2 linked regions of the Kineosporia succinea genome follow. The main gene of each other region encodes a partner of the protein of the gene in region 2 in a complex. Links are inferred from orthologs where the notes say so. Each region holds a gene or a part of one and is shown on either strand. Other genes may lie near its edges. The genes, in order: secY and secA.

Region 1 (9,634 bases), 2.1 Mb from region 2 along the record:
CCTGGGTGACGAATCAGTTCAGCACATGAGCCGACGCAGAAGTCTACGTGATACCACGCCGGACGACGAAATCGAGCCGCTTACAGGGCTCGTTGTGACACCTTCGCACCAAGTTCGGCCAGCTTCGCGACGCCACCGTCGCGGGCGGTCAGCACCCAGAGGCCGTCGTCGAGCAGAGCCACCGAGTGTTCCCAGTGCGCGGCGTTGCCACCGTCGATCGTAGCGACGGTCCAGTCGTCGGCCAGGACCTTGGTCTCCGGGTCGCCGGCGGTGAGCATCGGCTCGATCGCCAGGCAGATGCCGGGCTTCAGCTTCGGGCCCCGGTCGCGCGTGCGGTAGTTCAGCACGTGCGGTTCCTGGTGCATCTCGGTGCCGATGCCGTGGCCGCCGTAGTCCTCGACCAGACCGAACCGGTCACCGACGAAGTCCTCGACGGCGATGCCGACCGCGTTCAGGCGCTCCCCCGCGGCGATCGCCGCGATGCCGCGCCACATCGACTCCTCGGTGGTGTCGATCAGGTCCTGATCGGCCTTGGTCTGCTCGTCGCTCTTCTCCGAGGGGCCCGGCACCACGGCGGTGAACGCCGAGTCGCCGTGCCAGCCCTCGAGGATCGCGCCGCAGTCGACGCTGATCACGTCACCCGCGCGGAGCACCCTGGCGCCGGGGATGCCGTGCACGACCTCGTCGTTCACCGACACGCAGAGCGTGGCCGGGTAGGGCGGGCGGCCGTAGTTCAGGAACGACGGGGTGGCACCCCGCCCGGTGATCAGCTCGTTCGCGATCCGGTCCAGGTCGCCCGTGGTCAGCCCGGGGGCCAGCGCGTTGCGCACGGCGTCCAGGGCGTCGGCGACGATCAGCCCGGCGGCCCGCATGAGCAGGACCTGTTCGGGAGTCTTGTACTGGATCCGGTCGCGACCGAGCATCTGTGCTGTCTTTCTGTCTCAGGCGGCGAAGTCGGCACACGCGGCGAGGAGCCGACTCGTGACGTCGCCGATGTCCCCCATGCCGTCGACCCGCTGCAGGAGATTGCGGTCCGAGTAGAGGTGCACCAGTGGGGCGGTCTGCTCGGTGTAGACCTCGAGCCGGTGCCGGATGACGTCTTCGGTGTCGTCCGGGCGACCCTCGATCTCGGCCCGCTTGAGCAGACGCTCGACGACCTCGTCCATGTCGACCGTCAGCTCGAGTACCGCGTCCAGCGTGTTGCCGGCCGTGGCGAGCATCGAGTCGAGCTCGTCGACCTGGGCCGCCGTGCGCGGGTAACCGTCGAGCAGGAACCCGACCGCCGCGTCCTCTTCCAGGAGGCGGTTGCGCACCATCTCGTTGGTGACCTCGTCCGGCACGTACTTGCCGGACTTCATGATCTCCTCGACCTGCAGACCCAGCGGCGTCTTGTCGGCGACGTTCTGCCGGAAGATGTCACCGGTCGAGATCGCGGGGATACCGAAGTGGGCTGCGACCTTCTTGGCCTGTGTGCCCTTGCCGGCGCCGGGAGGACCGAGGATCACAAGCCTCATCAACGCACCGCTCTCATCGCAGGAACCCTTCGTAGTGACGCTGCTGCAACTGGGACTCGATCTGCTTGACCGTCTCCAGGCCGACCCCGACGACGATCAGAATGCTCGTACCGCCGAAGGGGAAGTTCTGATTGGCGTTGACCAGGATCAGCGCGATCAGCGGGATCAATGCCACCATGCCCAGGTACAGAGCACCAGCGAGAGTAATGCGACTCAGAACATATTCCAGGTAGTCGGCGGTCGGTCGCCCGGCGCGGATGCCCGGGATGAAACCGCCGTACTTCTTCATGTTCTCGGCGACCTCGTCGGGGTTGAAGGTGATCGCCACGTAGAAGTACGTGAAGAACACGATCAGTGCGAAGTAGGCCGCGATGTAGATCGGGTGGTCGCCCTTCACCAGGTGATTGTTGATCCACGTCACCCAGCCGGCCGTACTGTCCTGGCCCTGGAACTGCGCGATCAGGGCGGGCAGGTAGAGCAGCGACGAGGCGAAGATGACCGGGATGACACCGGCCATGTTGACCTTGATCGGGATGTACGTGGTGGTGCCGCCGTAGGCGCGGCGACCCACCTGGCGCTTGGCGTACTGCACCGGGATCCGGCGCTGGCTCTGCTCGACGAAGATGACGGCGGCCATGATCAGCAGGCCGATACCGATCACCGTGAAGAAGGTGTTGAAGCCACGCTCGGACTTGATCGCCCACAGGGCCGACGGGAACGACGCCGCGATCGAGGTGAAGATCAGCAGCGACATGCCGTTGCCGATCCCCTTCTCGGTGACGAGCTCACCCAGCCACATGATGAAGCCGGTGCCGGCCGTCATGGTCAGGACCATGACGCCGAGGGTGAAGATGTCGTCGTTCGGGATCAGGATCTCGCTGCAGTTCGTGAACAGGCCGCCGGGCTGCCGCGAGATCGCGACGAACGTGGTGGACTGCAGAACCGCGAGGCCGATGGTGAGATACCGCGTGTACTGGGTCAGCTTGGCGGTGCCGGACTGACCCTCTTCCTTCAGTGCCTCGAACCGCGGGATGACCACGGTGAGCAGCTGAACGATGATCGATGCCGTGATGTACGGCATGATCCCGAGCGCGAAGATCGAGAGTTGCAGCAGCGCACCACCACTGAAGAGGTTGACCAGCTCGTAAAGGCCGGTACCGCTGCTGCTGCTGGCGAGATTGACGCACCGTCGAACGGCCGCGTAGTCGACGCCGGGGGTCGGGACGTACGAGCCCAGGCGGAACAGCGCCATGATCGCTACGGTGAAGAAGATCTTGCGCCGCAGATCGGGGGTGCGAAACGCCCGGAAGAACGCGGTGAGCACGCAAAACCTCCTGCGCGCTGCCCGGACAAGGGGCAGCTCGTCGTTACTGGCCTGTGGAGCGCCTGCGAATCTACTCGGACATACCTGTCTGAGGACTGTTCGCAAGACGCCGGTCGGGTGACCTTAACACCCCGGCGACTCGCCCATCAGGGAGTCGCCGGGGTGTCAGGAATCGTGCCTGGTGAGCTTGGTCTTACAGCTCGGTGGCGCTGCCGCCGGCCGCGGCCAGCTTCTCCTTGGCGCTGGCGGAGAACTTGTTCGCGCTCACGTTGAGCGCGACCGAGATCTCGCCGTCGCCGAGGACCTTGACCAGGTGCCCCTCACGGACAGCGCCCTTGGCGACCAGGTCCTCGACGGTGATGCTGCCACCGTCGGGGAACAGGCTGCCGAGCTTGTCCAGGTTGACGACCTGGTACTCGGTCCGGAACGGGTTCTTGAACCCACGGAGCTTGGGCAGCCGCATGTGCAGCGGCATCTGCCCACCCTCGAACCGGGCCGGGACCTGGTAGCGAGCCTTCGTACCCTTGGTACCGCGGCCCGCCGTCTTACCCTTGCTGCCCTCACCACGACCCACGCGGGTCTTGGCGGTCTTCGCACCCGGCGCCGGGCGCAGGTGGTGAACCTTCAGGGCGTGCTCGCGCTGACCTTCTGCCATTTCAGTCCACCTCCTCGACGGTGACGAGATGCCGCACCGTGTTGACCATCCCGCGAATCTCGGGACGGTCCTCCTTGACCACGACGTCGCCGATCCGCTTGAGGCCGAGCGAACGCAGCGAGTCGCGCTGGTTCTGCTTGCCACCGATCTTCGACTTGATCTGAGTGACCTTGATCTGGGCCATCAGGCACCCACCCCCGCCGCGCGAGCACGCAGCATGGCGACGGGAGCGACGTCCTCGAGGGGCAGGCCACGACGGGCCGCAACCTCTTCGGGACGCTCGAGACCACGCAGCGCGGCAACGGTCGCGTGAACGACGTTGATCGCGTTGTCCGAGCCGAGCGACTTGCTCAGCACGTCGTGGATACCCGCGCACTCGAGCACGGCGCGCACCGGGCCACCGGCGATAACTCCGGTACCGGGGGACGCCGGCATGAGCAGCACGACACCGGCGGCCTCTTCACCCTGGATCCGGTGAGGGATCGTGCCCTGGATGCGGGGAACCTTGAAGAAGGCCTTCTTCGCCTCTTCAACGCCCTTCGCGATCGCCGCGGGCACTTCCTTGGCCTTGCCGTAGCCGACGCCGACCGTGCCGTCGCCGTCACCGACGACGACCAGGGCGGTGAAGCTGAAGCGACGACCACCCTTCACGACCTTGGCGACGCGGTTGATCGCCACGACGCGCTCGACGAACTGGTTCTTGTCCTGGCCGCCGTCACGACCGCCACGGTTGTCGCGGTCACGGCCGCCCCGGCGACCGCCGCCGCCGCTGTTCTCGCCGCCGCTGTTCGGCCCGCCGGAGTTGTTGTTACCCCCGGGCCCGCGACGCTGAGGTCCAGCCATCAGACGTTCCTTCTCTCTGTCTTCGAAATGGTCAGCGTGCGCATCGGCTAGAGAACCAGCCCAGCCTCACGGGCGCCGTCCGCAATGGCGGCGACACGTCCGGCGTAGCGGTTTCCGCCGCGGTCGAAGACCACAGCAGAGACGCCGGCGGCCTTCGCGCGCTCCGCGACCAGTTCGCCGACCTTCTTGGCCTTGGCGGTCTTGTCGCCGTCCAGGCCACGCAGGTCGGCCTCCATGGTGGAGGCGGAAGCCAGGGTCTTGCCGACCGTGTCGTCCACGATCTGCACGAAAACGTGCCGCGAGGAACGGTTCACGACCAGGCGCGGGCGCTCGGTCGAGCCCCGCAGCTGCTTGCGCACACGCAGGTGGCGGCGGGTACGGGAGGCCGACTTGCTCTTGGCCGCGCCCCCACCGCTGCGCTTCAAACCGATCGCCATTACTTCTTGCCCGCCTTTCCGACCTTGCGCTTGATCACTTCGTCGGCGTAGCGGACGCCCTTGCCCTTGTAGGGGTCGGGCTTACGAAGGCCACGCAGGTTGGCGGCGACCTCGCCGACGGCCTGCTTGTCGATGCCCGTCACCGAGAACTTGGTGGGGCCCTCGACCGCGAAGCTGATGCCGGCGGGCGGCTCGATGACGATCGGGTGGCTGTACCCCAGGGCGAACTCCAGGTTGGAGCCCTTCGCCATGACGCGGTAACCGGTGCCGACGATCTCGAGCTTCTTGGTGTAGCCCTCCGTCACGCCGATCACCATGTTGGCGATCAGGGTGCGGGTGAGGCCGTGCAGGGCGCGCGACGAACGCTCGTCGTCCGGGCGCGCGACCTTGACCGTGCCGTCGTCCTCGCGGGCGACGGTGATCGGGGCGGCGACAGTGAGGTTCAGGGTGCCCTTGGGCCCCTTGACCGTCACGTCAGCACCGTCGAGGTTCACGTCGACGCCGGCGGGAACGGTGATCGGCAGTCGTCCAATTCGGGACATGCTCTCTCTCCCTTCCCGTTACCAGACGTAGGCGAGGACTTCCCCACCCACGCCCTTCTGCTTGGCCTGCTTGTCGGTCATGAGACCGGAGGACGTCGAGAGAATCGCCACGCCGAGGCCACCAAGGACCCGGGGCAGGTTCGTCGACTTCGCGTAGACGCGGAGACCGGGCTTGCTGATCCGGCGAAGGCCGGCGATCGAGCGCTCCCGGTTCGGGCCGAACTTCAGCTTGACGGTCAGCGTCTTGCCGACCTCGGCGTCCGCGACCTCCCAGCTGGAGATGTAGCCCTCGCTCTGCAGCAGCTCAGCAACCTTCTGCTTGAGCTTGCTGTAGGGCATCTGAGTCTGGTCGTGGTACGCGGAGTTCGCGTTCCGTACGCGGGTCAGCATGTCCGCGATCGGATCGGTCATCACCATTGGGCTTGTCCGCCCTTTCCCACCGCGGTTTCGGCAACCTTCTCTGAGGAGGCGTCGACCTGCGGCGTAGTTGCTTCTTCGAGAATCTCGGGTTCGAGGAACTCGGGGAGGTACTCGGGTACGTCGTGTCGCAGCGTCAGCAGACCGGTCGGAAGGCTGGAGCGCAGCGACACCATGCGATTGTTGCGCACCGTCCGGCGGCGGCCGGACCGGGCCGCCACCGTGGTGGCGCCCGGTACTGGGATCGTCAGCTGGGACACGGCCGGCTTACCAGCTGCTCTTGGTGACGCCGGGGAGCTCGCCCCGGTGAGCCATCTCGCGCAGGCAGATCCGGCACAGGCCGAACTTGCGGTAGACCGAGTGCGGACGGCCGCAGCGCTGGCAGCGCGTGTAGGCACGCACCGCGAACTTCTGCTTGCCCGCCGCCTTGTTGATGAGAGCGGTCTTAGCCACGTCAGTTCTCCTTGAACGGGAAACCGAGGAGCTTCAGGAACGCGCGCCCCTCTTCGTCGTTGGTCGCCGTGGTGACGACCGTGATGTCCATGCCCCGCACGCGGTCGATCCGGTCCTGGTCGATCTCGTGGAACATCGACTGCTCGTTCAGGCCGAACGTGTAGTTGCCACGCCCGTCGAACTGCTTGCCGGACAGGCCGCGGAAGTCACGGATACGCGGAAGGGCGATGCTCACCAGCCGGTCGAGGAACTCCCAGCTCCGGTCGCCGCGCAGCGTGACGTGCGCGCCGATCGGCATGCCCTCACGCAGCTTGAACTGCGCGATGGACTTGCGAGCCTTCGTGACCTGCGGCTTCTGGCCCGTGATGGCGGCCAGGTCGCGGATCGCGCCGTCGATGAGCTTGGAGTCGCGAGCGGCCTCGCCCACACCCATGTTCACGACGACCTTGACCAGACGCGGGGTCTGCATCACGTTCGCGTAGCCGAACTGCTCGCGCAGAGCGGGAGCGATCTCGGCGTCGTACCGGGCGCGGAGCCGCGGCTGCACCTTGGTGCCCTCTTCGGTCACAGTCATCACAGGTCCTTACCGGAACGCTTCGCGAAGCGAACCCGAACGGTCTTCGTCTTGCCGTCACGCTCGACGGTCTCGACGCGGGTACCGACCCGGGTGGCCTTCTTGGTCTCCGGGTCGACCAGCATCACGTTGCTGATGTGGACCGGCGCCTCCTGGGTGATGATCCCGCCGGTCTTGGAACCCCGGCCGGACTGACCCTCCTTGGTGTGGCGCTTGACCCGGTTGATGCCCTCGACCAGGACCCGCTGGGTCTCCGGGTAGACAGCAATCACCTTGCCGGTCTTGTTCCGGTCGCCACCGTTCTTCTGGGCGCGACCGGTGATCAGCTGGACGGTGTCGCCCTTTTTGATCTTCAACTTCGCCATCTCAGAGCACCTCCGGAGCCAGCGAGATGATCTTCATGAACTTCTTGTCACGCAGCTCACGGCCGACCGGGCCGAAGATGCGGGTGCCGCGCGGGTCGCCGTCGTTGCGGAGGATCACCGCGGCGTTCTCGTCGAAGCGGATGTACGAGCCGTCCGGCCGGCGGCGCTCCTTGACGGTGCGCACGATGACCGCCTTGACGACGTCACCCTTCTTCACGTTGCCGCCAGGGATCGCGTCCTTGACGGTGGCGACGATGACGTCACCGATGCCGGCGTAGCGACGGCCGGAGCCACCGAGAACACGGATGCAGAGGATTTCCTTCGCACCGGTGTTGTCGGCGACGCGCAGCCGCGACTCCTGCTGAATCACTTGGCCTTCTCCAGAATCTCGACCAGGCGCCAGCGCTTGGTCGCCGACAGCGGACGGGTCTCCGAGATCGAGACCAGGTCGCCGACGCCGGCGGTGTTGGCCTCGTCGTGCACCTTCACCTTGGTGGTGCGCCGGATGACCTTGCCGTAGAGCGGGTGCTTGACCCGGTCCTCGACCTCGACCACCACGGTCTTGTCCATCTTGTCGCTGACGACATATCCGCGGCGTGCCTTGCGGTCGCCACGCACCTGCACGTCAGCCTGGGTGCTGTCACTCATCTCAGGCCTCCGGGGTGCCGGTGATGCCGAGCTCGCGCTCGCGCATCACCGTGTAGATGCGGGCGATGTCGCGCTTGACGGCGCGGAGTCGCATGTTGTTCTCGAGCTGGCCGGTGGCCGACTGGAAACGAAGGTTGAAGAGTTCTTCCTTCGCCTTCTTCAGCTCTTCGGCCAGACGCTCGGCCTCGAAGCCGCGCAGGTTAGCCGGGTTCAGGTCCTTGGAACCGACGGCCATCAGCTTTCACCGCCTTCGCGCCGGACGATCCGGCACTTCATCGGCAGCTTGTGGATCGCCCGGGTGAGGGCTTCCTTCGCCACCTTCTCCGTCGGGAACGAGAGTTCGAACATCACGCGACCGGGCTTGACGTTCGCCACCCACCACTCCGGGGAACCCTTACCGGAACCCATGCGGGTCTCGGCCGGCTTCTTCGTCAGCGGGCGGTCCGGGTAGATGTTGATCCAGACCTTGCCGCCACGGCGGATGTGACGCGTGATGGCGATACGAGCGGACTCGATCTGCCGGTTGGTCACGTACGCAGGCTCGAGAGCCTGGATGCCCCACTCACCGAAGGTGACGGCGTTGCCGCCCTTCGACATGCCGGAACGGCTCGGGTGGTGCTGCTTGCGGTACTTGACCCGACGAGGGATCAGCATGGAACTCAGGCCTCCGATCCGGTGCCGGCAGCGGCCGGCGCGTCAGCGGCCGGAGCCGTGGACGCCTCGGCAGCGGGGGCGCTGTCGGCGGACTGCTGCTGCGGACGACGACGCTGCGGGCGAGCCGCGCGGCCACCGGGGCCACCCGGACCGTCGCGACGCGGGCCCCGCGCCGGGGCGGCAGCCTGCTCACGAGCGAGCTCGCGGCTGGTGATGTCGCCCTTGTAGATCCAGACCTTCACGCCGATACGGCCGAAGGTGGTGCGGGCCTCGTACAGGCCGTAGTCGATGTTCGCGCGCAGCGTGTGCAGCGGCACACGACCCTCGCGGTAGAACTCCGACCGGCTCATCTCGGCGCCGCCGAGACGACCCGAGCACTGCACCCGGATGCCCTTCGCGCCGGCGCGGAGCGAGGACTGCATGCCCTTGCGCATCGCGCGGCGGAACGAGACCCGGCTGGCCAGCTGCTCGGCGATGCCCTGGGCCACCAGCTGAGCGTCGACCTCGGGGTTCTTCACCTCGAGGATGTTCAGCTGAACCTGCTTGCCCGTGAGCTTCTCGAGCTCGCCACGGATCCGGTCGGCCTCGGCGCCGCGGCGGCCGATGACGATGCCCGGACGAGCCGTGTGGATGTCGACGCGAACCCGGTCACGGGTGCGCTCGATCTCGACGCGGCTGATGCCGGCCCGCTCCATGCCCTTGGACATGAGCTTGCGGATCGCGACGTCTTCCTTCACGTAGTCGCGGTAACGCTGCCCGCCCTTGGTGCTGTCGGCGAACCACCGGCTCTTGTGCTCAGTGGTGATGCCCAGGCGGAACCCGTGCGGGTTGACCTTCTGTCCCACTAGCGGGTCCCTCCCTTAGCGGCGGCGGGCTGAGCGCCGTCCTTCTTCTCGGCCGGGCCGACCACGACGGTGATGTGGCTGGTCCGCTTGCGGATCCGGTACGCCCGACCCTGCGCCCGCGGCCGGAACCGCTTGAGCGTCGGGCCCTCGTCCACGTACGCCTCCTGGATGACCAGGGTGCGCTCGTCGAACGCCTCGGACGCGGCGGCGGCCTTCACCCGGGCGTTCGCGATCGCGCTCTGCACGACCTTGAGCACCGGCTCGCTGGCGGCCTGCGGAGCGAACTCCAGCGTGGCGATCGCCTGCGGTGCCTGCTTCCCGCGGATGAGGTCGACGACGCGGCGGGCCTTCATGGGCGTGACG
Region 2 (9,924 bases):
CCTCCCGGCTGGGGTGTCTGGGCTGTCACCACCTACCGGGGTGCGGCGTCGCGCATGGTCGTCGCCTGGAAGGAGCGGGGGCGTCACGACCTCACCCGGCCGTTCGGCGCAGGACTGGCGAATGCGCTCCTGGCCTGCCGTTCCGGGCTGAACGCGCCGGTCGCCACCGGTGCCCCGTTCCTTCTCGTGCCGGTGCCCTCCTCGGGGGCCGCGCGCCGTGAGCGGGGGGCCGATCTGGTCGCGTCCCTCGCCCGGGAGGCCGTCCGCCAGGCCGCCCCGGTCTGGTCGCGGGCCGGCTTCGGGCCGCTTCCGCAGGTCGCGCGCGTGCTCACCCAACGCCGCGGTGTGCGCGACCAGGGCTCGCTCTCGGCCCGGGCCCGCCGCGAGAACCTCGCAGGTGCACTTGCCGTTCGGCCGGGGCTGCGATTTGCTCTCCGGCAACGCGGATGCGTCATTGTCGATGACGTCGTCACGACCGGCGCCACCGCGTCCGAAGCCGCCCGTGCGCTCACCTCGGTGGGGGCACAGGTGATCGGTGTCATCGGATTCTCGGTGACATTACGTCGGACAGGGGGTATCCACATCGGAACACCTGCTCTAATCTCGACGCACGGCGGCCCCCGTGCCGCCACTTCCGCCCTCCACGCCGATTTCGGTGCGGAAAGCAGGAAGGAGGTCCTCGAGAAGTAGCTGGCTCTGCGCCCAGCGATTCCCCACCAATGCTCTGGCGCCCGTGCCAGATTCCCCACCGACCGGAACCATTCGCAACCGCGAGCCGTTCGGCCTGGCACATGTGGCGATGCAATAGCTACAGGAGGATTCTTCGTGGACATCGTGATTACTGGTCGGCACGTTGAGGTCACAGACCGGTTCCGGCGGATCGCCGAGGAGAAGCTGGAGAAGGTCTCCCAGCTGAGCCCGACGGCCTTCCGCATCGACGTCGAGCTGTCCCACGAGCGGAATCCGCGTCAGTCCAGCAACTGTGAACGGGTCGAGATAACCGTGCGCGACCGAGGTCCCGTGATCCGGGCCGAGGCCTGCGGGGCGGACGAGTTGTCCGCGCTGGACATCGCCTTCGGCAAGCTGCTCGAGCGGCTGCGGAGGGTGGGTGACAGGAAGAAGGTGCACCACGGCCGGCACGCTCCGGCGTCCGTGCGTGGAGCCGCCCCCGGAGACCCCGTCCGGAACGGAGCGGCAGCAATGGCGCACGCGGGCATCGCGCTCGCCGAGCGCCCGGTGAACGGCTCGACCGTGAACGGCCACAAGCCGAGCGGAACGGCCACCCAGACCCGCGAACTCCTCGACGACGCGGAGGAGATCGATCCCTTCGCCGACAGCATGGACTGGGCGAACATGCCGGAGGGGGCCGAGGCCCTGGCCGACAGCCCGGTGCTGATCCGCGAGAAGCAGCACGAGGCCCGCCCGATGACGATCGATCAGGCGCTCTACGAGATGGAGCTCGTCGGTCACGACTTCTATCTCTTCATCGATGCCAAGTGCGGTACGCCCTCCGTGGTCTATCGTCGGCGCGGGTGGAACTACGGCGTGATCCGACTGTCGGGCGACGCGGAGGCCAAGGCCGACGCGACGGCCTGAAAACCCCTGCCCCTGAACCACTGACGAACTCCAGAAAAGGCGGCGTCCGCCCGCCGGCACCGGCTTCGGCCGAGCCGGCGGGCGCACCCGCGCCCCTGCCCGGGGCGGTGGTGAAGACCTCCGGCGCCCGGGCGCCGCGCGAGCGGCTGAGCCTCGCCCAGGCCCGCCGCATAGCCCTGGCCGCACAGGGTTTCGGCGTCGACCGGCCGGCCGGCCCGATCACCGCCCGGCACCTGCAGCGGGTGATCGACACGGTCGGCGTGCTCCAGATCGACTCGGTGAACGTGCTCTCGCGCAGTCACTACCTGCCCGTGTTCAGCCGGCTGGGCAACTACCCGCGTCCCCTGCTCGACAAGGCGGCCAACACGGCACCCCGGCGGATGGTCGAGTACTGGGCTCACGAGGCCTCGTTCATCCCGCCCGAGACCCACCGGCTCTTCCGCTGGCGCATGGACCGCGCGGCCCACGAGTCCTGGGGCGGGATGCAGCGCATCGCCCGCGACCGCGCCGAGCTGCTGGAGCAGGTGCTGGAGGTGGTCGGCCGGCACGGCCCGCTCACCGCGGCCGCCACCGAGAAGCTCATCGGTGACGCGACGCCCCGCGAACGCAGCGGTGAGTGGGGCTGGAACTGGAGCGACGTGAAGCGCGCCATCGAGTTCCAGTTCTGGGCCGGGCAGCTCACCTCGGCCGGCCGCACCCAGCAGTTCGAACGGCGTTACGCGCTGCCCGGCCGGGTGCTGCCCGCGGCGGTCACGGCCGCTCCCGATCCCGATCCGGACGACGCGCGCCGCGAGCTGGTGCGCATCGCGTCCCGGGCGATGGGGGTGGCCACCGAACGCTGCCTGCGCGACTACTTCCGGCTGAAACCGGCCGAGTCCCAGTCCGCGGTGCGGGATCTGGTCGACTCCGGTGAGCTGCTGCCGGTCACGGTCGACGGCTGGGGACGCCAGGCCTACCTGCACCCGGCCGCCCGGGTACCGCGCCGGATCACGGCGCGGGCGCTGCTCAGCCCGTTCGACTCGCTGGTCTGGGAACGGCCGCGCACCGAGGTGCTCTGGGACTTCCGGCTGCGGCTGGAGATCTACACCCCGGCCGCGAAACGCGAGTTCGGTTACTACGTACTGCCGTTCCTGCTCGGCGAGCAGCTGGTGGGCCGGGTCGACCTGAAGGCCGACCGGGCGACCGGTGGGGGAGGACGCCTGCTGGTGAAGGCGGCGTACGCCGAGCCCGGGGTGCCGGCGGCGGCCGTGCTCGGTGAGCTGGCCGACGAACTGCGCCTGATGGCCGCCTGGCTGGAGCTCGACGGGGTGACGGCCGAGCCGAAGGGTGACCTGGGCCCGGCCCTGGCCAAGGTGTTCCGCTCACCCCGGTGAGCCCGGGAGACCGACCCGACCGACGCGTCCTCAAGCCGGATCGGAATCAATCAGGGTCGGGATCGGACACCAGCCGCGCGTGCAGGTGCTCGTCGGACCGGCGCCCGTCGTCGGGGTAGCGCATGGCCTCACGCATGACGCCCTCGAGCGGGTAGCCGGACCGGCGGGCCACGCCACACGACCGCGTGTTCTCGACGGCGTGGTAGAGCTCGACCCGGTGCCAGCCCAGCCGCTGGAAGACGATGCCGGAGGCCCTGGCCACGGCCTGGGTGGCGAGGCCCCGGCCCCGCGCCTCGGGCAGCAGCCAGTAGCCGACCGAGGCGGTGCCCAGCCCGGAGTCGAACAGGCCGAAGCGGATCTGGCCGATCACCTCGTCGCCCGGCGTGGTGATCGCCCAGGCCGCCCCGGTGCCGTCCTGCCACTGGCCGTTCCAGTCGTGCACGGCGCCCAGCGCGGTGTCGCGGTCGTCGAGAAGGACGGACGCGTAGTGGCGCACCAGCGGGTCGCGCAGCGCCAGCACGAGTACCGGGGCGTCGGACGTCGTCCACGACCGCAGCCGGTGCCCGTACGCCAGCGACTGCCCGGGCTGACGGCTCATGACGGGTATCCGAGGGTGGCCAGGTCGGCCGGGGTCATGTCGTACTTCACCAGGTCGACGCGGGCGCTGCGGTCGGGCGGGAGCCGGATCCCGCGCTCGAGACCGGTGCGCCGGAAGCCCGCCTTCTCGGCCACCCGCTGCGAGGCCACGTTGTCAACGCTCGCCCGCAGACCCAGGTTGTTCCAGCCCAGCCCACCCTCTGCGAGGGGGAGCAGGGCGTGGCGGGCCGCCAGGAACGTCGCCTCGGTGGCGAGCCCCCGGCCCCGGCCCTCGGGATGCATCCAGTAGCCGATCTCGCCCTGACCGTCCCGCGCGCTGCGGACGAACACCAGCACCTCGCCGAGCATGACGTCGAGTTCGGGATCGGTGATCACCCACGACAGCGCCTCGCCGGAGGCGGCCTTCTCGGCGTCGCGGCGCAGCTGGTGACGGGCGTCCGCCTCGGTGTAGGTGGCCGGGAGCCCGGGCAGCCACCAGCGGTTGTGCGCGTCGGCCATGCCCTGCACGTAGCGCGGCACGTCGCTCTCGCGGGAGGTGCGCAGCCGCACCGAACGGCCGGTGAGCGTGACCGGGTCGAACCAGGGATGGGCGGGCGTGAAGACGGTGTCCGCGTTCAGGCGCATCGAGGCCAGCCAGCCGTCGACGATCCGGCCGCGGTGCTCGAGCAGCCCGGCGATCGGGCCCTCCACCGTGAAGCCGACCGACCAGGCGGCCCGGCGGCTGGCCCAGTTGCCGGCGTTGGCGCGCCACTGCACGACCTCGATGCCCTGGCGGGCGCCCCACGGGAGCACCAGGCGCAGGGCCCGGGACATCACCCCACGACCCCGGGCGGCGGGGGCGAGGGCGAAACCGACCTCGGCGAGGGCCGGCAGCACCGGCCGGCGCAGATCCACCGCCCCGACCAGGCGGCCCTCGTACTCGATGCCGAAGTCGAAGCGGGAGCCCTCGGCCCAGGCCCGGCGCCCGGCGTGCACGTACTCGAGGGCATGTTCGCGGCGATAGGGCCACGGAACCGTGGTCCAAACCTCCATGGCCGGGTCGTTGCAGTAGGAGACGATCGTGTCGACGTCGTCCTCACGAAGGTCGCGCAGGGTCACCAAACCGTCTGTGAGCTGCGGAACAAGGCTGCTGGACGACGACCCGGGACCCGACACACCAGCGAGCCTGACCGATAAGGCAAGGTGTAGCAAACACGTTTGGCCCTCCAGCCTGTCTACGATGGAGGGCACGGCGCGGTACTGCCGTTCGTCATGCCTAGAAGCGGCAACGTCGTTGCCTCACACAAGCACGGTTGAAGGATCTGGGAGAGCGCCCCGTGGTGAAGATCGTCGAGAAGCTGCTGCGAGCCGGTGAAGGCCGCACCCTGAAGCGGCTGCAGAACCAGGCCGCGCAGGTCAACGCGCTCGAGGATGACTTTGTCCGGCTGAGCGACACCGAGCTGCGGGAAGAGACCGAGCGCTTCAAGGCGCGGTTCGCCGACGGCGAGAGCCTCGACGCCCTGCTGCCCGAGGCGTTCGCCACCGTTCGCGAGGCGGCCAAGCGCACCCTCGGCCAGCGGCACTTCGACGTGCAGCTCGTCGGTGGCGCCGCGCTGCACTCCGGCAACATCGCCGAGATGAAGACCGGTGAGGGCAAGACGCTGGTGGCCACCGCCCCGGCCTACCTCAACGCGCTGGCCGGCGGCGGGGTGCACGTCGTCACGGTCAACGACTACCTCGCGGAGTACCAGTCCGACCTGATGGGCCGCGTCTACCGGTTCCTCGGGCTGACCACCGGCAACATCCTGTCGCAGATGACGCCCGCGCAGCGGCGCGAGTCGTACGCGTGCGACATCACCTACGGCACGAACAACGAGTTCGGCTTCGACTTCCTGCGTGACAACATGGCGTGGAACGGCGACGACCTGGTGCAGCGCGGCCGGCACGCGTTCGCCATCGTCGACGAGGTCGACTCCATCCTCATCGACGAGGCCCGCACGCCGCTGATCATCTCCGGCCCGGCCGACCAGCCCACCAAGTGGTACGTCGAGTTCGCCAAGCTGGCCAAGGTGCTCAAGCGCGACGAGGACTACGAGGTCGACGAGAAGAAGCGCACCGTCGGTGTCCTCGAGACCGGTATCGAGAAGATCGAAGACCACCTCGGCATCGACAACCTCTACGAGAGCGTCAACACGCCGCTGATCGGCTACCTGAACAACGCCGTCAAGGTGAAGGAGCTGTTCAAGCGCGACAAGGAGTACGTGGTCGCGAACGGTGAGGTGCTCATCGTCGACGAGCACACCGGCCGTATCCTCGCCGGCCGCCGCTACAACGAGGGTCTGCACCAGGCGATCGAGGCCAAGGAGGGCGTGGAGATCAAGAGCGAGAACCAGACGCTCGCCACGATCACCCTGCAGAACTACTTCCGCATGTACGACAAGCTCTCCGGCATGACGGGTACCGCCCAGACCGAGGCGGCCGAGCTGATGTCGATCTACAAGCTGGGCGTGGTCAGCATCCCGACCAACCGGTCGATGCAGCGTAAAGACCAGTCCGACCTGATCTACAAGACCGAGGAGGCGAAGTTCGAGGCGGTCGTCGAGGACATCGCCGAGAAGCACGCCACCGGTCAGCCTGTGCTCGTCGGCACCACCAGCGTCGAGAAGAGCGAGCACCTCTCCGAACTGCTGCGCAAGGCCGAGGTGCAGCACGAGGTGCTGAACGCCAAGCAGCACGAGCGTGAGGCCTCGATCGTGGCCCAGGCCGGCCGCAAGGGTTCGGTCACCGTGGCCACCAACATGGCCGGCCGCGGTACCGACATCATGCTCGGCGGCAACGCCGAGTTCACGGCGGTCGCGACGCTGAAGGCCCGTGGGCTCGACCCGGTCGAGACGCCGGAGGCCTACGAGGAGGCCTGGCCCCAGGCGCTCGAGGAGGCCAAGCAGTCCACCAAGGACGAGCACGAAGAGGTCATCGAGCTCGGCGGTCTGTACGTCCTCGGTACCGAGCGGCACGAGTCTCGCCGTATCGACAACCAGCTGCGTGGTCGTTCCGGCCGTCAGGGTGACCCGGGCGAGAGCCGCTTCTACCTGTCGCTGCAGGACGACCTGATGCGGATGTTCAACTCCGGCATGGTCGAGTCGTTCCTCACCGCGGCCAAGGTGCCCGACGACATCCCGATCGAGTCGCGCATGGTCACCCGCGCCATCCAGAGCGCGCAGAGCCAGGTCGAGGGCCGCAACTTCGAGATCCGCAAGAATGTGCTCAAGTACGACGACGTGCTGAACCGTCAGCGCGAGGTCATCTACGCCGAGCGCCGCCGCGTGCTGGAGGGCGCCGACCTGCACGAGCAGATCGGCCACTTCATCGACGACGTGCTGAAGAGCTACATCCAGGCCGCCACCGCCGAGGGCTTCGCCGAGGAGTGGGACCTGGAGCAGCTCTTCGTCGAGATGAACCGTCTCTACCCGGCCACGGTCTCGCTGTCCGACGTCATCGATGAGGCGGGCGACCGGGGTTCGGTCACGCAGGACATGCTGATCAAGGAGCTCACCGCCGACGCGCGGCTGGCCTACGAGAAGCGTGAGCAGGAGCTCGGCGAGGACACGCTGCGCGAGCTCGAGCGCCGGGTCGTGCTGTCGGTGCTCGACCGCAAGTGGCGTGAGCACCTGTACGAGATGGACTACCTGCAGGAGGGCATCCACCTGCGGGCCATGGCTCAGCGTGACCCGCTCGTGGAGTACCAGCGCGAGGGCTACCAGCTCTTCCAGGCCATGACCGAGGCCATCAAGGAAGAGTCGATCGCCTACCTGTTCCACGTCGAGGTCGAGGTGCAGCAGCCGGAAGACAACGGCCTCGCCGCCGATGCGCCCGTGCTCGTCGCCAAGGGGCTGGTCGCCGGGCAGCAGCGTCCGGCGCAGCTGCAGTACAGCGCTCCCAGCGAGGACGTCGGCGGTGGGGTCGAGGTGCACCAGGAGAACCCCAACGGCACGGTCACCCCGACCGACGAAGACGGCACGCCCGTCAACCGGGCTTCGCGGCGGGCGGCTCGTAAGAAGGGACGCCGCTGAGCTTCCTTCTCTTGCCCTCCTTTTCGGGTGGTCACCTGGTGGTCATCCGGAAGGGGCGGGCGAGGGTCTGGTCTCCTGGACGAGACAGGTTCCTTCTCGGCTCTTCTTGACGGAGCGCATGCTTGCGGCCCGCCACCGGTACTTTCCGGTGGCGGGCCGCGGCCGTTCTGTCGGCCGGTGGTCCGCGAACTGCTGGCTGTGGGCGGCGGTGCCTGGCCTGCCTGGCCTGCCTGGCCTGCCTGGTGGGCCCGACCGGCTGGCGTGCCTGGCCTGCCTGGCGTGCCCGACCTGCCTGGCGTGCCCGACCTGCCTGGCTTGCCTTGCGTGCCGCTGTCCGCCCCGGGCCTGCCCCGGCTCGGCCTCAAAGGCCGCCACCGCGGGGCAGTTCCGGCGTCTCCTCAGTCAGCTCCCCGTCTTGTTCGCGGTTACTCGTTCTTGTCGCCGGCCTTCGCCGCCGGGTTCTGCCGCCGGGCCTTTCGTGGTCGGGTTCTGCCGCCGGGTTCCACCACCGGGCCTTCGCCGCCGGGTTCCACCACCGGGCCTTCGCCGCCGGGTTCCACCGCCGGGCCTTCGCTGTCGGGCTCTGCCGCCCGGGCCTTCGCTGTCGGGGCTTTGTCGGCGGACTCGGGCGGACGGGCTCTCAGTTCTCGGCCCGTCCCTGCATCTCGAGTTCTGTCACCCGCCAGCGTCCGTGGAGCGCCTCCATTCGAAAGGCCACGGCGCGCACCCGTTCTGGGTCGGAGATTACCGCGCTCACCTCGTAGACCCCGGACCTCGGTGCGCAGAGCCGCAGCGCCCGCAGCTGGGGCTTGGCGCTCATACCGTTGTTGCTGCGGAGGGCCCGTGCGGCGAGAGTGCCTCTGCGCACGATCGTTCCGTGCACCTCGGGGGTGGTCCACCGCACCAGCTGAGCCGGAGGACGCAGCCCGCTCGTCACCTCCATCGCCGCCTGGATGAACGAGGCTGCCCACGAACGAGGTTCGGGAAGCGGGGACGCGTTGCCGGGTGCGACGTTGATGTCCGCCCGGTCCGGTCCTGCGTCGTCGCGCGCCGATGCAGGCGCGACGGGGACCGGCTCAGGCAGGACCAGGTGCAGCACCTCCTGGGCCGGCGCTACGTCCAGCCAGGGTTCGCGGCGGTGAACCCTGGCTGCGGGCCGAGGTTCATTGCGTGGAATGGGGGTGCAACGCAGGACGGGCAGCGGGGTCCCTGGCAGTCGCGGCGGCCCGTCGACCTTCGCCGTGCCGCGGGTGTGAGCGGTTCCTCGGCTCTTGCGTGGACTGCCGCTCTGATCCGTGGCGAGGGTCATCGGCCTGCCTCCTTCTGCTCGCTGGCCGACCGGGGCGTCGATAGGGAAGAGCTGTCCGAATGATGCTGCGGCGCTGCGGAATCCGGCGACCGAAGCCTTTCCCCGGGAAGCAGCCGATGCGGATCCGCGCCGATCAGGTGCCGGTTCACCCGATACCAGCGGGGCCACTCGTGGGCGATCTGTGTGTCCGTGGCTCCGGGACCGAGGTACTGCGCCGCGATCGACCACAACGTGTCTCCTCGCTTCACGACCACGTGCTGCCCGAGCGGTTGCCGCGTCGCCCGGCGTGGCGCCGCGGCCACGACCCCGACATCGGCCGCATGGCCTGAGGTGGCCGCCGTCGGGCGGGGACGGTCCGGTGTCCAGCCGGGGGAGAGCAACTGCAAGAGCTTCTCTCTGGCGGACGCGTCGGGTCCGGTGCCCGACCTCGTCTCGGTGCGTGAGTCCGTCGGGCGACTGGGTATCTGCCCCGGAGGCGTCACGACGTCAGCCGGACCACTCGCTCGGGTGCTCGCCCGACTTTCGACGAGAACGATGCCGGCGTTTTCGCCGGCCTGATGTGCCGCCCCGAGAAGCAGCGGGCTGGCTCGTTCCGCGACCGCGGGACTGTTCCTCGAGGTGGCCGCACGTTCTGAGCTTACCGAAAGGGTGCTCGCTGGAAGGGAACTCGCCTGAGCTGCGGCGGGCGTTGCGACCAGTGCCACGCCGAGCAGCGCGGCGACTGCGTTCCGCACCGTGGCGGGAGCGATCCTCCGGGCGGCCAGGGTGGCAGGCCGGACGAGCCGGGAGCCCGCGCGGGAGCGCCCGCCCCAGGCGGCCACCGCGCTCAAGGTCAGCGCCAGTAGGAGCCATGCGGTCGCACCGGTGGCCACCGTTCCGGCGAGGAAGCCGAAGATCGCATCGGCCGAAATGGCTTGAGCGACATGCAGTTCGGCCCATGACTCGATGGTGAGCCGGGCCAACTGCAGGGTTGCCCCGAAGGCCAGCGTCAGGCCGGCGA

What was found.
Region 1: the proteins of secA (region 2) and secY are in contact, whole or in part, in a crystal structure (PDB 3DIN), measured with the Thermotoga maritima proteins. The link is inferred for Kineosporia succinea from one-to-one orthologs. Residues at the interface, in WP_004082002.1 of Thermotoga maritima: Glu261, Ala262, Arg263, Lys300, Ala301, Arg302, Thr303, Ile304, Ile305, Leu323, Tyr324, Asp325, Pro326, Val329, Ser330, Tyr333, Ile336, Lys340, Phe345, Val349, Glu363, Phe364, Tyr374, Ser375, Gly376, Gly377, Glu393, Ile395, Thr482, Ser483; in WP_004081795.1 of Thermotoga maritima: Glu108, Gly109, Glu110, Glu111, Ala236, Glu237, Arg238, Arg239, Ile240, Thr241, Ile242, Gln243, Tyr244, Ala245, Arg246, Arg247, Val248, Thr249, Gly250, Arg251, Arg252, Val253, Tyr254, Gly256, Ala257, Ser258, Thr259, Tyr260, Leu261, Pro262.

The regions. Positions count from the first base shown.
Region 1 is NZ_JAUSQZ010000001.1:3,364,237-3,373,870, reverse strand. The notes cover bases 684-3,632. They hold secY (preprotein translocase subunit SecY), read right to left. Parts: upstream 2,839-3,632; coding sequence 1,528-2,838; downstream 684-1,527. Other genes in these bases: rpmD (50S ribosomal protein L30), read right to left, coding at 3,495-3,632; rplO (50S ribosomal protein L15), read right to left, coding at 3,032-3,493; J2S57_RS14815 (adenylate kinase), read right to left, coding at 942-1,514; map (type I methionyl aminopeptidase), read right to left, coding at 684-923. Also shown: more of map, read right to left, coding at 81-683; more of rpmD, read right to left, coding at 3,633-3,677; rpsE (30S ribosomal protein S5), read right to left, coding at 3,677-4,336; rplR (50S ribosomal protein L18), read right to left, coding at 4,384-4,773; rplF (50S ribosomal protein L6), read right to left, coding at 4,773-5,315; rpsH (30S ribosomal protein S8), read right to left, coding at 5,334-5,732; J2S57_RS14775 (hypothetical protein), read right to left, coding at 5,726-5,992; J2S57_RS14770 (type Z 30S ribosomal protein S14), read right to left, coding at 6,000-6,185; rplE (50S ribosomal protein L5), read right to left, coding at 6,187-6,759; rplX (50S ribosomal protein L24), read right to left, coding at 6,759-7,124; rplN (50S ribosomal protein L14), read right to left, coding at 7,126-7,494; rpsQ (30S ribosomal protein S17), read right to left, coding at 7,491-7,772; rplP (50S ribosomal protein L16), read right to left, coding at 8,007-8,426; rpsC (30S ribosomal protein S3), read right to left, coding at 8,432-9,271; rplV (50S ribosomal protein L22), read right to left, coding at 9,271-9,634. UniProt on the Escherichia coli protein: The central subunit of the protein translocation channel SecYEG. Consists of two halves formed by TMs 1-5 and 6-10.
Region 2 is NZ_JAUSQZ010000001.1:1,249,183-1,259,106, reverse strand. The notes cover bases 4,577-7,815. They hold secA (preprotein translocase subunit SecA), read left to right. Parts: upstream 4,577-4,882; coding sequence 4,883-7,615; downstream 7,616-7,815. Other genes in these bases: J2S57_RS05670 (GNAT family N-acetyltransferase), read right to left, coding at 4,577-4,664. In the rest of the region: J2S57_RS05690 (ComF family protein), read left to right, coding at 1-690; hpf (ribosome hibernation-promoting factor, HPF/YfiA family), read left to right, coding at 826-1,596; J2S57_RS05680 (winged helix-turn-helix domain-containing protein), read left to right, coding at 1,704-2,969; J2S57_RS05675 (GNAT family N-acetyltransferase), read right to left, coding at 3,016-3,567; more of J2S57_RS05670, read right to left, coding at 3,564-4,576; J2S57_RS05660 (Rv3235 family protein), read right to left, coding at 8,256-8,714; J2S57_RS05655 (LysM peptidoglycan-binding domain-containing protein), read right to left, coding at 8,921-9,924. UniProt on the Escherichia coli protein: Required for protein export, interacts with the SecYEG preprotein conducting channel.